Gottschalkia purinilytica: one gene and its partner. The main gene of each other region encodes a partner of the protein of the gene in region 2 in a complex. Links are inferred from orthologs where the notes say so. Each region holds a gene or a part of one and is shown on either strand. Other genes may lie near its edges.

Evidence for each region.
Region 1: holB (region 2) and dnaX share a complex: the UniProt entries of both Bacillus subtilis proteins name them as parts of the DNA clamp loading complex. The link is inferred for Gottschalkia purinilytica from one-to-one orthologs.

Annotation. Positions count from the first base shown.
Region 1 is NZ_LGSS01000015.1:5,989-13,068, forward strand. What follows is about bases 1,807-4,734. They hold dnaX (DNA polymerase III subunit gamma/tau), read right to left. Parts: upstream 4,162-4,734; coding sequence 2,452-4,161; downstream 1,807-2,451. Other genes in these bases: recR (recombination mediator RecR), read right to left, coding at 1,807-2,035; CLPU_RS12995 (YbaB/EbfC family nucleoid-associated protein), read right to left, coding at 2,080-2,409. Also shown: CLPU_RS12980 (GNAT family N-acetyltransferase), read right to left, coding at 1-94; CLPU_RS12985 (MerR family transcriptional regulator), read right to left, coding at 268-1,089; more of recR, read right to left, coding at 1,436-1,806; CLPU_RS13010 (HAD family hydrolase), read right to left, coding at 4,800-5,270; CLPU_RS13015 (phosphate ABC transporter ATP-binding protein), read right to left, coding at 5,289-6,032; CLPU_RS13020 (PstA family ABC transporter permease), read right to left, coding at 6,071-6,904; phosphate ABC transporter permease subunit PstC, read right to left, coding at 6,923-7,080. UniProt on the Bacillus subtilis protein: Part of the beta sliding clamp loading complex, which hydrolyzes ATP to load the beta clamp onto primed DNA to form the DNA replication pre-initiation complex.
Region 2 is NZ_LGSS01000002.1:308,190-315,562, reverse strand. Bases 1-2,752 are described here. They hold holB (DNA polymerase III subunit delta'), read left to right. Parts: upstream 1-756; coding sequence 757-1,749; downstream 1,750-2,752. Other genes in these bases: CLPU_RS03230 (RNA-guided endonuclease InsQ/TnpB family protein), read left to right, coding at 1,818-2,752; CLPU_RS03240 (YaaR family protein), read left to right, coding at 288-743; CLPU_RS03245 (cyclic-di-AMP receptor), read left to right, coding at 1-233. In the rest of the region: more of CLPU_RS03230, read left to right, coding at 2,753-2,996; CLPU_RS03225 (PSP1 domain-containing protein), read left to right, coding at 3,156-4,088; CLPU_RS03220 (DUF362 domain-containing protein), read left to right, coding at 4,243-4,416; CLPU_RS03215 (tRNA1(Val) (adenine(37)-N6)-methyltransferase), read left to right, coding at 4,701-5,456; rsmI (16S rRNA (cytidine(1402)-2'-O)-methyltransferase), read left to right, coding at 5,471-6,319; CLPU_RS03205 (AbrB/MazE/SpoVT family DNA-binding domain-containing protein), read right to left, coding at 6,387-6,626; CLPU_RS03200 (nucleoside recognition domain-containing protein), read left to right, coding at 6,995-7,373. UniProt on the Bacillus subtilis protein: DNA polymerase III is a complex, multichain enzyme responsible for most of the replicative synthesis in bacteria.

The DNA of each region.
Region 1 (7,080 bases), on a different replicon or contig from region 2:
AGTTAATTTTATGATGTTTATTCAATTTTTCCCATAAAGGTTGTACTAAATCAAGTAATTCTATATTCCCATTTGTAAATTCAAAATTGTCCATATATAATCCCCTCTAAATTTAAAATATTTTACTACTAACCAACATATGTAGCATGTCAAATAAGAACAAGAATGTCTTTCTTAGAATTATAATTATCTACTCTTATATCTAGGATCAAATTTACTTACTTTTTAAATATTATCGTATTTTTCTTCCATATCATCAATACAGTCTTATCCATTTATTTTTCGTACTGGAAACTGAATTTCAGTTATGAATTCATCCTGATCTGAAGTTATCCACTCTCCCTTTAGGTATAATTCCCTCTGAGGCCCAATGATTTCATACTTATTCTCTTCAATCCATTTGGAAATGGCATTATAAGCCATATGAAGAGTTTGATATGATCCTTTATGAATGACACATGCCATTTCTTTTACACTCTCAAGCTTTTTAATCTTGATTCTCTTAGTATCAGGCAAGTCTCCATCAATTGGTTCAACTACTTCAGCATCAACACACTCTTCCTTATATCCTATATCATGGTATATAATCATACATGGTGGAACTATCTTAGCACCGTGCTTTTCTATATGTCCTGCCAGCTCTTCCCACAAATGTCCTTGTTCACTATAGGTTGGAATAGTATCTCTTAGTGCTGCGACTCTCACAGGTTCAATTTCTTTTAACACAATATCATATTTCATGATATATTCCTCCTGTTTATACATTTTAATGAAAGTTTCAATACGACTAAGTCTTGCTTGTTCATTCTTTACTCTGTCTAGGATTTCTAAATGTTTCAATTCCAATAGAGTCCGTATTTGCTCCAAATCCATATTCTTATTTAATATCAAAGCAATCTCGTCTAGAGAAAATCCAATATCCTTTAACGAAAGTATACGGTTTAGTCTCGGCATCTGACTCGCAGAGTAGTATCGATATCCTGTAAAAGAATCAATTTTTTCAGGCTGTAACAATCCAAGACCGTCATAATGTCTTAGCGTTTTGACTGTCACTTTATTTAATCTTGCAAAATCTCCAATTTTAAACATTTTAATCACCTATATCCACATATTTTAAGCCATCAAATAAATGGTAAGCCCTCCCCTAACAGGAGAGTCAATAGAATTTTTTAAAAATATTCATTATAAGAAATTCTATATATAGTTGTGAAAAACTTTTTTATAATATACTTTTACTCTTTTAGCACAATTCAACTTATAAATTTACTGACTTTACTAGATTCAAGTAAAAAGTTAAGTGAAGAAATAAAAAAACATGGTTTAAAGAAGATTTTATTCTTCTATAACCATGTTTTCTATTCAGATTTATTTTCAATAATACAATTTCTCATAAAATAATAGAAGTTTATTCACTTTATACAGTTTCTTATAAATACTATATTTCTCTTCTTCCTTCTAATGCTTTTGACAATGTAACTTCATCCGCATACTCTAAATCTCCTCCTACAGGTATTCCGTAAGCTAATCTTGTAGTTTTTATTCCCATAGGCTTTAGTAATTTTGAAATATACATTGAAGTAGCTTCTCCTTCAATAGTTGGATTAGTAGCCAATATAACTTCTTTTACATTTCCCTCATATGCTCTTTGTAATAACTCTTTAATTTTTATATCTTCAGGTCCTATCCCTTCCATAGGAGATATAGTTCCATGTAGTACATGGTATAGACCATTAAACTCTTTAGTTTTTTCTATTGCAATAACATCTCTCGGATCTTCCACAACACAGATATAAGTTTCATCTCTTCTCTTACTTTCACATATAGAACATGGATCTTTATCTGTTAAGTTACTACATACACTACAGTATCTTATATTTTTTTTAGCTTCTACTATTGCACTTGCTAATCCTTGTGCATCATTCGGACTCATATTTAATACATGAAAAGCTAATCTCTGAGCTGTTTTTTTTCCGATTCCAGGAAGCTTAGAAAATTCTTCTATTAAATTTGCTACTGGATAAGCAAAGTATTCCACAAACATCATCCTCCAATAAAAAAGAAGAGCTAAAAACTTTAGCTCTAGAATAATCCTGGTAAGTTCATCCCACCAGTTAATTTTTGCATTTCTCCTGAAACCATTTCCTCTGCTTTTCTTAACGCTTCATTTGTTGCAGCAAGAATTAAATCTTGTAACATTTCAACATCATCTGGATCTACTACATCTTTATCTATAACAATTGAAACAATTTCTTTTTTACCATTAGCTTTAACAGTAACTGCTCCACCACCAGCACTTGTTTCTACTTCTTTTTCTTCTAGTTCTGCTTGAAGTTCCACCATCTTCTTTTGCATTTTTTGAACTTGTTTCATCATATTACCCATGTTGCCACCCATACCAGGAAATTTCATTATTATCAGCCTCCTTAATATATTTAAATATTTATTTTTTAGTTAATCCTCAACTTCTACTACTTCTTCTCCAAATATATCTATTACTTCTTCTATTAATTCCTTACTATTATCTTCAGATTTTATTTTTTCTTGCTGTACATTTACTATTTCACTTGCCATTATAAGTTTAAGTTCTATTTTAGAATTTAAGTAATCACTTATTATTTTTTCTATTGACTCTTTGTTTTCTTTTTTATCTACAGCATCTTTATGAAATCCGAATCCTTCATCAAAAGCTATTGTAAGAACACCATTTTTTAGATTAGCTGGCTTACCTTCCATTATAAGAGCATGAAGTCCTATCTTTTCTGTTTTTACTTTCTTTAAAATATTACTCCATTCTTTTGATACATAGTCAAAAGATATATCAGTATTAGGTATTCTAACATCTTCTTCGAGTTCATTATTATCTTGTTTAATATCATTCTGTGATACTTTTTCAGTTTTTTCTATTAGTTCTTCTTTTTCGTTATAACTTTTACCAGGTTGTCTTTCTTTAATACCTACATCTATATTATTAGTTTTACTAGTATTAACAGATACATTATTTATAAAATTACCATTTTTAATTTTACTTTCTAAATCATCTATTCTTTTTAGGAGATCTTCTACAGTAGCTTCTGGTATTACATTTATCATTTTCATAATACTAACTTCTAGTATTATTCTAGGCTGTGAAGACCATTTACTTTGTGTCTCTGCTTCTGATAATATGTTTAAATAACTTATTATAGTTCCTAAATTTATTTTATCAGATTGAGCCTTTAATTCTTCTACTATATCCATATTTTCGTTAATAGTGCTTTCAGTATTACTAGAGCTCTTTACAATCATTAAGTTCCTAAAGTGTAATATCAAATCTTTTATAAACTGGTTTATATCTTTTCCACTCTGAACTATATTATGAATATTATCTAATATATTATCTATGTTTTTCTCAATTATATTATTAGTAAGTTCGAATATTAATTCGTTATTAACAGCACCTAGTACAGATAACACATAATCGTAACTTACTTCTTTTGAAGAGAAAGATATACATTGATCTAGTATACTTAGTGCATCCCTCATAGCTCCATCTGAATTTCTTGCTATAAGATTTAAGGCCCTATCCTCTATAGTTATATCCAAATCTTCACATATCTTTTTCATATTTTCTACTATATCATAAGACGTTATTCTTTTAAAATCAAATCTCTGACATCTTGATAATATAGTAGCTGGAAGCTTTTGAGGTTCTGTCGTAGCCAATATAAATACAAGATGCTTTGGTGGTTCTTCCAATGTTTTAAGGAGTGCATTAAAAGCACCTTTTGATAACATATGAACCTCGTCCACTATATAAACCTTGAGTTTACTTTTAGATGGTGGGTACTTGGAATTTTCTCTGAGCTCTCTTATATCTTCTACACTGTTATTAGAAGCTGCATCTATTTCAACTACATCCATTACAGTGTCACTTAATATACCTTTACATATTTCACATTCATTGCAAGGGTTACCATCTTTATTATTTACACAGTTAATAGCTCTTGAAAATATCTTTGCTGTAGAAGTCTTACCAGTTCCCCTAATTCCAGAAAAAAGATATGCATGAGCCACGTTATTATTTAATATTTGATTTTTAAGCGTGGTTGTTATATGTTCCTGACCTAAAACATCATCGAATACTTTAGGTCTGAACTTTCTATAAAGTGCTTGATAAGCCATGAAATCACCTTTCAAAAAGAGTCATAATATCTATATTATATCAAAATGTATATAGTTCTACCATATTATAGACTAAATCATAAAAATAAATCATGTATAACAAAAAAGCTATGAATAATTCATAGCTTTTTTAAAAATTTCAGCCATGCACCTAGCTTCGACATGATCCCATAAGCGTTACCTAAATAGTTAACTCAAACCAGGCAACCCTACGGCACACAAGAAGTAACCACTTACCGCTGCTTCCTTCCGGATCTGACGGAGTTCATGGGCTCCTGTTGCGTAGGACCCGATCGTCAACGCCACTTGTCTAGGGCAGACCCTACAATAATCATGCCTCAGCTAGGAATTCAATCCTGCTATAGCGGATTGCAGGTTACAGGGCACCGCTACCTCCCCATCTAGCATGGCAAACTTTATACTGGCGGAGAAAGTGGGATTTGAACCCACGAGACGATGTTATCGCCTACTCGCGTTCCAGGCGAGCGCCTTCAGCCAGACTCAGCCATCTCTCCGTGTTTTTTATAGTCAATAGTGCTTTTTTTATAATATATAGTCAATTAGATTTTCATTATAACTCAAAAGTAGACATGTGTCAATGTGTACAAACCATCTAATTTTTTCCTAATAACTCTAAATCATCCTCTTAAAGTAGCTTTAACTCTATTTTTGTTTAAAATAATATTTATAGCATCCTCTATAGAGTTAACGACTATATCTGAACTAAATAAAAGTTGACCACAACATCCTTCTTCTCCTATTACAGCTATAGATATTGCTGATTCTTTAGCCATTTGTATATCATTAAATCCATTTCCTACACATATTGTCTTATCCTTATTTAGACCTATAACTATATTACGTTTTGATTCACCAGCTTTATCACTTGGAAAAGTCATAACATTAATACCTAGACTTTCACACTCTTTTGTTACTGTACCATATGTATCAGCTGTTAATATATGTACCTTAACGTAGTTCTTTAATTTTAATATTAACTCTTTAATTTCTTCTCTAACTTTTCCATCTACAGCTATTGTTCCATTATAGTCAAATACTATGTTTTCTATTTCTATATCTTTTCTACCTGGTATATTATACTTTAACATAAAAATCCTCCTTATACTTTAACCATATATTCCTTCTATATATTCTTTAGTTCTTTTATCTCTAGGATTTTCAAATATTTCTTTAGTTGTTCCAAATTCTATTAGCTCTCCATTTAGCATAAAAGCTGTATAGTCTGATATTCTCTTGGCTTGAGATAGATTATGTGTGACAATTACTATAGTATATCTTTCAGATAAATTTGTTAGCATCGTTTCAATATTTTCAGTATTTTTAATATCTAGTGCTGAGCAGGGCTCATCTAAAAGTATAACCTCAGGTTCTACTGTAAGTGTTCTAGCAATACATAATCTTTGTTGCTGACCTCCTGATAGATTAAGAGCTGACATATTCATGTCTTCGTGTATCTCATCATAAAGATTACATATTTTTAGCTTATCTTTTGCTATTTTATCTAAAGTAGCTTTATCTTTTATTCCATAATATATAGGTGCATAAGTTAGATTCTTATATATAGATAATGGAAAAGGAGTAGGTTTCTGAAAAACTATTCCTACCTTTTTTCTTAATTCCTCTTTAGGAATATCTAATATATCTTTTTCATTAAATTTAACTTCTCCTTCTATTTTTCCACCTAAATTTTCTATCATAAGATTTAAAGATAAAAGTAAAGTAGATTTTCCACATCCAGATGGTCCTATTATAGATGTAATCTTATGTTTATGAATATTCATACTTATCTCTTTCAATATATTCTTTTTTTCATAATATACAGATAATTTTTCTATAGTTAATATACTCATAATTAGCTATCATTCCTTTATTTTTTATATTCACTATTTTATTTACTGCTTCTTCTTGAAACAATAAATATAGATAAAAAGTTTATTAATAAAAGTAATATAATCATTATAAGTGATGTTCCATAAGCATTTTTTAACGATAAACTTTCATTCACAAGTATATATAGGTGAAAAGGTAGAGCCATCACAGGAGAAAAAATTGAATTAGGCACTGGTGCAGATATTACTGCTCCAGTAAGTATTATAGGAGCTGTAGCCCCTATAGCCAATCCACCTGCTAGTAATACACAAGAAACTATTTCACTTTTACATAGAGGTAATACTAACTTTAAAATAGTATACTCTTTAGATACTCCCAAAGCATAAGATGAACTGATAATGTTACTATCAGTTTCTTGTAATATCTTTTCTATCCTTACTTCAATAAAAGGAAATATCATAATACCTAAGGTTATTCCTGCTGATAAAACAGATCTTCCAAAGTCTAAGTAAAGGACTAATAATGTATATCCAAATAGGCCTAACACTATGGAAGGTATTCCAGATATACATTGTACTATCATACAAATAAAGCTTTTTCTTTTTTCATTTTTACAATAAAAAGTATTATATATTGCTGTTGATATTCCTAAAATAGAAGCAAATAAAGATGCAAATATAGTTAAAATAATGCTTCCAACAATAGCTGGAAATATTCCTCCTTCAGCACCTATTGGTATGCCTTTTGGACTATTAAATATAAAGTCCAAACTAATAGCCTCAAATCCATTTTTAAATATGTATCCTAAAATATATAACACTAAGAAAGTAGAACTAACTATACTTACACCAAGCCATATTCTAATTAATAAATCCTTCTTTTTCTCTCTCATAGAACCCCATCCTATAAATTAATAACCTATAGATTTTTTAATATAATGTAGTGCAATATTTATAATTAAAATTAAAACCATGAGAACAAATCCTGATGCAAAAAGTGCATGGTAATGCATACTTCCTACTTCTGTCATCCCCATTTCTAGTGCAATTAATGAAGGTATAGTTTGAC
Region 2 (7,373 bases):
CAGGAGGATTCTTAAGATCAGGAAATACTACTTTATTAATAGGTGTAAATAAAGAAGAAGTGGATAATGTTATATCTATAATAGAAGAATACTGTAAAACTAGAAAACAGATTACAGCAGCACCCATACCTGCTACATGGGTATCTTCAGTCTATATGCCTCATACAGTTGAAGTACAAGTTGGTGGAGCTACCATATTTGTTTTAGATATTAGTCAATTTGAAAAAATATAAGTTTCTATACTATGTACTTTAGATAAAAGAGTAAGTTATTGGGAGAGATATGATATGATAAAGATAGGGGAAGTAAAAAGTCAATCTTCACATCAAATTGATAATTTAAATAGAACTAATAAAGATAAGAAGGAAGGAATAAGAGGAGACTTTTTAAAAGAATTAGAAAAGCTAGATGAAATGAGTACAAAAGAGAAATTAGATGTACTTCTTGGTAAAATAGATAAACAGGCAGAGAAACTTTCAAAAAATATGGATATTAAAGACTTATTAATATACAAAAAATTAATATCTGAGTTTATGAAAGAGTCTGTTAATTCTATGGTAAAGTTTAGTAAAAATAGTTTTTTAGACAGAAGAGGAAGACATAGAGTTCATGGAATTATAAAAAAAGTAGATGAAGAACTTGGCAATCTAACAGAAGATATATTATCAAAAGAGAAAGATAATATAAAGGTATTAAAAACACTAGAAGATATTAGGGGACTAATCTTAGATATATATATGTAACCGGAGGAATATGATGGATTTTAATGATATAGTAGGACATGAAAGTATTATAAATAGCCTTAAAAATGCCATAAGCTCTAATAAAGTAGCTCATAGCTACTTATTTGAAGGAGCGAAATCCATAGGAAAAGAAAAATTAGCAAAGACATTTGCAAAAGCATTATTATGTAAAGATGGAGATAATAAGCCTTGTGAAAAATGTTCATCTTGTATAAAATTTGAGTCTGGAAATCATCCAGACTTTTGTTTGGAAAACCCTTTAGGAGACTCTTTTAAAAAAGAACAGATAGAGTCTATACAAAAAGATATAAAAATGATGCCTTACGAGGGAAATAGAAAGGTTTATATATTAAATAATATAGATAAAATGACACAAGAAGCTCAAAATAGTTTCCTAAAAACATTAGAAGAACCTCCTGAATATGTAACTATTATACTTATAGTTACGAATAGCCATAGTATACTTCCAACGATATTATCAAGATGTCAAATAATTAAATTTGCACCTATAAGTAATGATAAAGTAGAAAAAGCTCTTGTAGATATATATAAAATAGAACGAGAAGAAGCTAGATTTTTAAGTTCTTTTTCCAATGGTATAATAGGAAAAGCTATAAATTTATACCAAAATGAAGGATTTAAAAAGTTAAGGGAAGAAGTTATAACGGTTATAGATACAACGTTAAGTGGTGATAAATTTAAAATATTTTCTTTAAGTGAATTTTTTGATGAAAATAAAGAAAACATAGAAGATATTTTAGATATGATGTTAATGTGGTTTAGGGATATGTTAATATACAAAGAGGCAGGAAATAGTGAATATATAATAAATATGGATAAGATTGACATCATATCAAAACACTGCAAAAGTCTTTCTCAAGAAAAAATACATGATATAATAGAAACTATAATAAAGACTAAAGACAGTATATCTTCAAGAGTAAATTATCAACTTGCTATAGAGGTTATGCTTTTAAGCATACAGGAGGATTATATTAGTTGTTAGAAATATAGATAAGAGTAATTAAGTGTAATAAGATATACTTACTCAGGGAAAGTAATTATATTTTGGAGATGAAGAAGTTGAAAAGAGCATACAAGATAGAAATTAAGCCAACAGCAGAACAGAAGATGAAGATTCATAGAACTATTGGAGTATGTAGATATATATATAACTTTTATATAGCTCATAATAAAGAATCTTATGAAAAAGAAAGAAAATTTATAAATGGAATGAATTTTTCTAAATGGCTTAATAACGAGTATATTCCTAATAATGAAGATAAAAAATGGATAAAAGAAGTATCTTCAAAGGCAGTAAAACAGTCTATTATGAATGGAGATAAAGCATTTAAAGACTTTTTTAAGGGTAAATCAAAGTTTCCTAAATTCAAGAAAAAGAAAAATCAAAATGTAAAAGTTTATTTTCCTAAAAATAATAAAACTGATTGGATAGTAGAAAGACATAGAATTAAAGTTCCAACATTAGGGTGGGTAAGACTTAAAGAATATGGATATATATCAACGAATTCTATTGTTAAAAGTGGTACAATTAGTCAAAAATTTGATAGATACTATGTATCTATATTAGTAGAAGAAGCAGTTAAAACAAATAATACAAAATATACAGAAGGTATAGGAATAGACTTAGGATTAAAAGATTTTGCTATTTGTTCAGATAAAAAGATTTTTAAGAATATAAATAAGACTTTAAGAGTTAAAAAAATAGAGAAGAAATTAAAAAGAGAACAAAGAAAACTTTCAAGAAAATATGAAAGTTTAAAATTAAATTCGAAAGATAAAAAAATGAAGGGAGGAACTGCTATTAGACAAAATATCCAAAAACAAATAGTGAAGGTACAAAAACTTCATCAAAGGCTAACCAATATTAGAACGGATTATGTAAATAAAATTATATCAGAAATAGTTAAGCAAAAACCAAGCTACATAACTATTGAAGATTTAAATGTTAGTGGAATGATGAAAAATAAGCATTTATCAAAGGTAATAGCTAATCAAAAGTTCTTTGAATTTAAAACTAAACTCATTTCTAAAGCTAAAGAAAATAACATTGAAATAAGGATAGTAAGTGTGTTTTATCCATCATCAAAAACTTGTAGTAATTGTGGAACAATCAAAAAAGATTTAAGGCTTTCAGATAGAATCTACAAGTGTGAATGTGGTTTAGAAATAGATAGGGACTTAAATGCAAGTATTAACCTTAAAAATGCTAAGAAATATAAGGCAGCTTAATTAAAACAAGCTCTTATATATGTACCGAAGGCTATTTCGGGAATTTACGACTGTGAAGAGTCATACAAACTGTAGTAGCTAAGGCAAAACAGGACTCGTTGAAACAGTAAAAATCTCGATATGGATATATTTGTCCGTATTTTGAGTAGCAGGTATAGTATGGTTACTGTAGTAGGAATTAGATTTAAAAAAGCAGGTAAAATATACTACTTTGACCCTGATAATATAGACGTATCTAAAGATGATTATGCTATAGTAGAAACAGCTAGGGGAGTAGAGTTCGGTCAAGCTGTGGTGGGTCCAAAAGAAGTCAGTGAAGAAGAAATAGTTCCGCCACTAAAAAAGGTGCTAAGACTAGCAACAGAAGAAGATATACAAAAGCACAATGAAAATAAAGAGAAAGAAACATATGCTTTTGATATTTGTCTTAAAAAAATAGAAGAGCATGGTCTAGATATGAAGCTTATTGATGTTGAATATACATTTGATAATAATAAAGTTATATTTTACTTTACGGCAGATGGAAGAGTTGATTTTAGAGAACTTGTAAAAGATTTAGCATCAATATTTAAAACTAGAATAGAATTGAGACAAATAGGAGTTAGAGACGAAGCAAAAATGATAGGTGGACTAGGACCTTGTGGTAAACCATTATGTTGCGCTACTTTCTTAGGAGAATTTGAACCTGTATCTATTAAAATGGCAAAAGAACAAAACTTATCTCTTAACCCTACAAAAATATCAGGAATATGTGGCAGACTTATGTGTTGCTTAAAATATGAACATGAAACATATGAAAAAATATTGGAAAAACTTCCACCAGTAGGTGCAACAGTAATGACACCTAGGGGAAAAGGTATAGTAATGGAAACAGTTACTCTGTTAGAATTAGCTAAAGTAAAGGTAAAAGGTGAAGATGATACAGAAGAAATTGTTCCATTTTTAATAGAAGAGATAGAATTATTAGAAAAAGCTAATACTAAAAAAGATACAAAAGAAAGAACAGAAGTGGATATAACCAAAATTGCTAAAGAAGAAGGTATAGATGTAGAAGATATAGAGATGTTAGAAGATTTATTAAAAGAGGATTAAGTTAAACAATCATAAAGAAAAAAATGTAGAAAAATGTCGTAATTTATGTTTATAATATTTATACGAAAATTAATAAAAACTCTTTTAAAGTGTATAAATAAGTGCTAAAATTATCATGAGGCTATAAAAGAACTTAACTAAGGAGGTGACCTTAATGGCTTACAAAATTACAGATGCTTGCATCAGTTGTGGAGCTTGTGAACCAGAGTGTCCTGTTAGCGTAATTAGCGCAGGAGATGATAAATACGTAATAGATGAAGAAGGTTGTATAAGTTGTGGAGCATGTTCAAATGTTTGTCCTGTAGATGCTCCAGTTGATGCAGAATAGGAATAATAAGAAAAGACCCATAGGGTCTTTTTTATTGCTTTTAAAACATGTTTTCTTCTAATCATATAGTAAAAGGACATTCATACTAAATTTATATATAAAAATTCACATATTATTTTAATTTTATAATAAGCTAGTTAGAATATATTTATAATATTACTTATTTATGAAAATTAATAAAAAAATAACTTTAGAGAAATTTTATCTTTTAATAAACTTTATTATAGTAAATGAAAATAAATGTTATAATACTAGTGAAATAAAAAACACTAGGAGCGGAAATAATGGAAAATATACAATTAAAAGAAAATGAAAGAATAGATGATCTTCAATGTAAAGGATATAAAATAATTCAAAATAAAGAAGGTTTTTGTTTTGGAATGGATGCTGTGCTGTTATCTAATTTTTGTGATATAAAAAGTGGATCAACAGTTGTGGATTTAGGAACAGGAACAGGTATAATACCAGTACTTATATATGCTAAAAATAATGTTAGTAAAGTTTATGGAGTAGAAATCCAAGAAGAAGTAGCAGAAATGGCAAATAGAACAATGAAAATGAATAATATTGAAAATGATGTAGAAATACTTAATATAGATTTAAAAAATGCTCCTGAGAAACTTGGTATAAATAAATTTGATGTAGTTACATCAAATCCACCTTATATGATTTCAGGAGGTGGACTTATAAATATAAAGGATAAAAAGGCAATATCAAGACATGAAATAACATGTAACCTGGAAGACATAATAAGAGTATCTAGTAAACTTTTAAAGCATAATGGAAGGTTTTTTCTAGTACATAGACCAAATAGAATAGTAGATATATTATGTTTATTAAGACAATATAAGTTAGAGCCTAAAAGTATAAGGTTTGTTCATCCTAAAATTGGAAAACAACCTAATTTAGTACTGATAAAGAGTATTAAAGCTTCAAAACCAGAACTTAAGTTTGAAAAACCTTTATATGTATATAATGACGACGGAACATATACAAAAGAGATATATGAAATATACGGCATGGAAAATATTGATATTTAAAGGAGCGATATAAATTGGATGTAATAGGAAAGCTTTTCATATGTCCAACGCCTATAGGCAATTTAGAGGATATAACATTAAGAACATTGAATACATTGAAAGAAGTAGACTTAATAGCTGCAGAAGATACAAGACATACTATTAAACTATTAAATTACTTTGATATTAAAAAGCCTCTTACTAGTTATCATGAACATAATAAGAAAGAAAAAGGAAAGTTTCTGATAGAAAAGCTTTTGAAAGGAGAAAATATTGCATTAGTTTCAGATGCAGGTATGCCAGGTATATCAGATCCAGGAGAAGATTTAGTTAGACTATCTATAGAACACGGAATAGGTGTCACTGCTTTACCAGGAGCTACTGCTTCTATATTAGGACTTATTCTTTCAGGACTTCCTACATCTAAATTTACGTTTGAAGGGTTTCTCTCATCTAATAAAAAGGAGAGAAAAGAAGAACTTAGAAAACTTGAAAAAGAACATAGAACTATAATATTTTATGAATCTCCTCATAGATTAAAAGTACTATTACAAGACATAAAAGAAATATTAGGAATTAGAAAAATAGCTATATCAAGGGAACTTACTAAAAAATATGAAGAAATATTTAGAGGAAATACTGAAGAAGCTATAGAGAAATTCTCAAAAGAAGATCCAAGAGGAGAATTTGTAGTTGTATTAGAAGGAACTTCTATAGAGGATATAGAAAAAATGAAAAGTGAAGTATGGGAAAATATGAGTATAAAAGATCATATATTAATGTATATGGAACAAGGGATAAATAAAAAAGATGCAATAAAGAAGGTAGCAAAGGAAAGAAATATATCTAAAAGTGAAGTTTATAAAGAAAGTATATCAATATAAAAAAAATAGGAGCATATGCTCCTATTTTTATTAATAAAATAAAGAGGGTACTTCAATCAATCTATGTTTATTTTTGTAAAGTTTCTAAGCATTCTGGACAAATATTTTTACCTTTGAAAACATGAACATCTTTAGCTTGTCCGCAGAATATGCACGCTGGTGCATATTTTTTAAGTATTATTTGCTCTCCATCTACGTAAATTTCTAGAGAGTCTCTCTCAGCAATGTCAAGAGTTCTTCTTAATTCTATAGGGATAACAACTCTACCTAGTTCGTCTACTTTTCTTACTATACCTGTTGACTTCATAATTTCATCCTCCCGTTTATAATGCGTCAAAAATCGACTTGTTTTTACAAATTAAATAGTACCATATATACCAATAAAAGTCAACATATAAAATACTATATAATATTTAAAAAATTAAAATAAGGTTATAAGCCATTCATAAACACGCATTCCATAGTTTTCTAGAAAATACCTAAAAATGTATAAGACAAATTTAGATAAAATTCTACAATTCTTTATATATCATTTTAAAAAAAATGTCAAGTTATTAAATCTATATTATGTAATTTATTGTACAAGTCTTGCATATAAGTTTATATAAAAAGATATAGAAAATTTAAGAATAACTGATCTAGGGTTAGCAAATTAAAAGGTTAGGAGAGTTTTAAATGATAAACTATATTTGGTTTTTTCTCATATTTATAAGTATAGTTGTTTCTGTGTTAAATGGTAACATAAATGTAATAAATGAATCAATAATAAAAGATGCAGAGGAAGCAGTAAAATTTGCAATAAGTCTTATAGGAATAATGTCAATTTGGATGGGGCTTATTAATATAGCTGAAAAATCAGGTCTTATAAAAAGTTTCAGTAAAATACTAACTCCTATTACATCTTTTTTATTTCCAGAAGTACCTAAAAATCATCCAGCTATGAGTGCAATAGTAATGAATATGGTTACAAATATGTTTGGAGCAGGAAATTCAGCTACTGCTATAGGAATAAAGGCTATGGAAGAAATGAATACATTAAATAAAAATAAAAAAA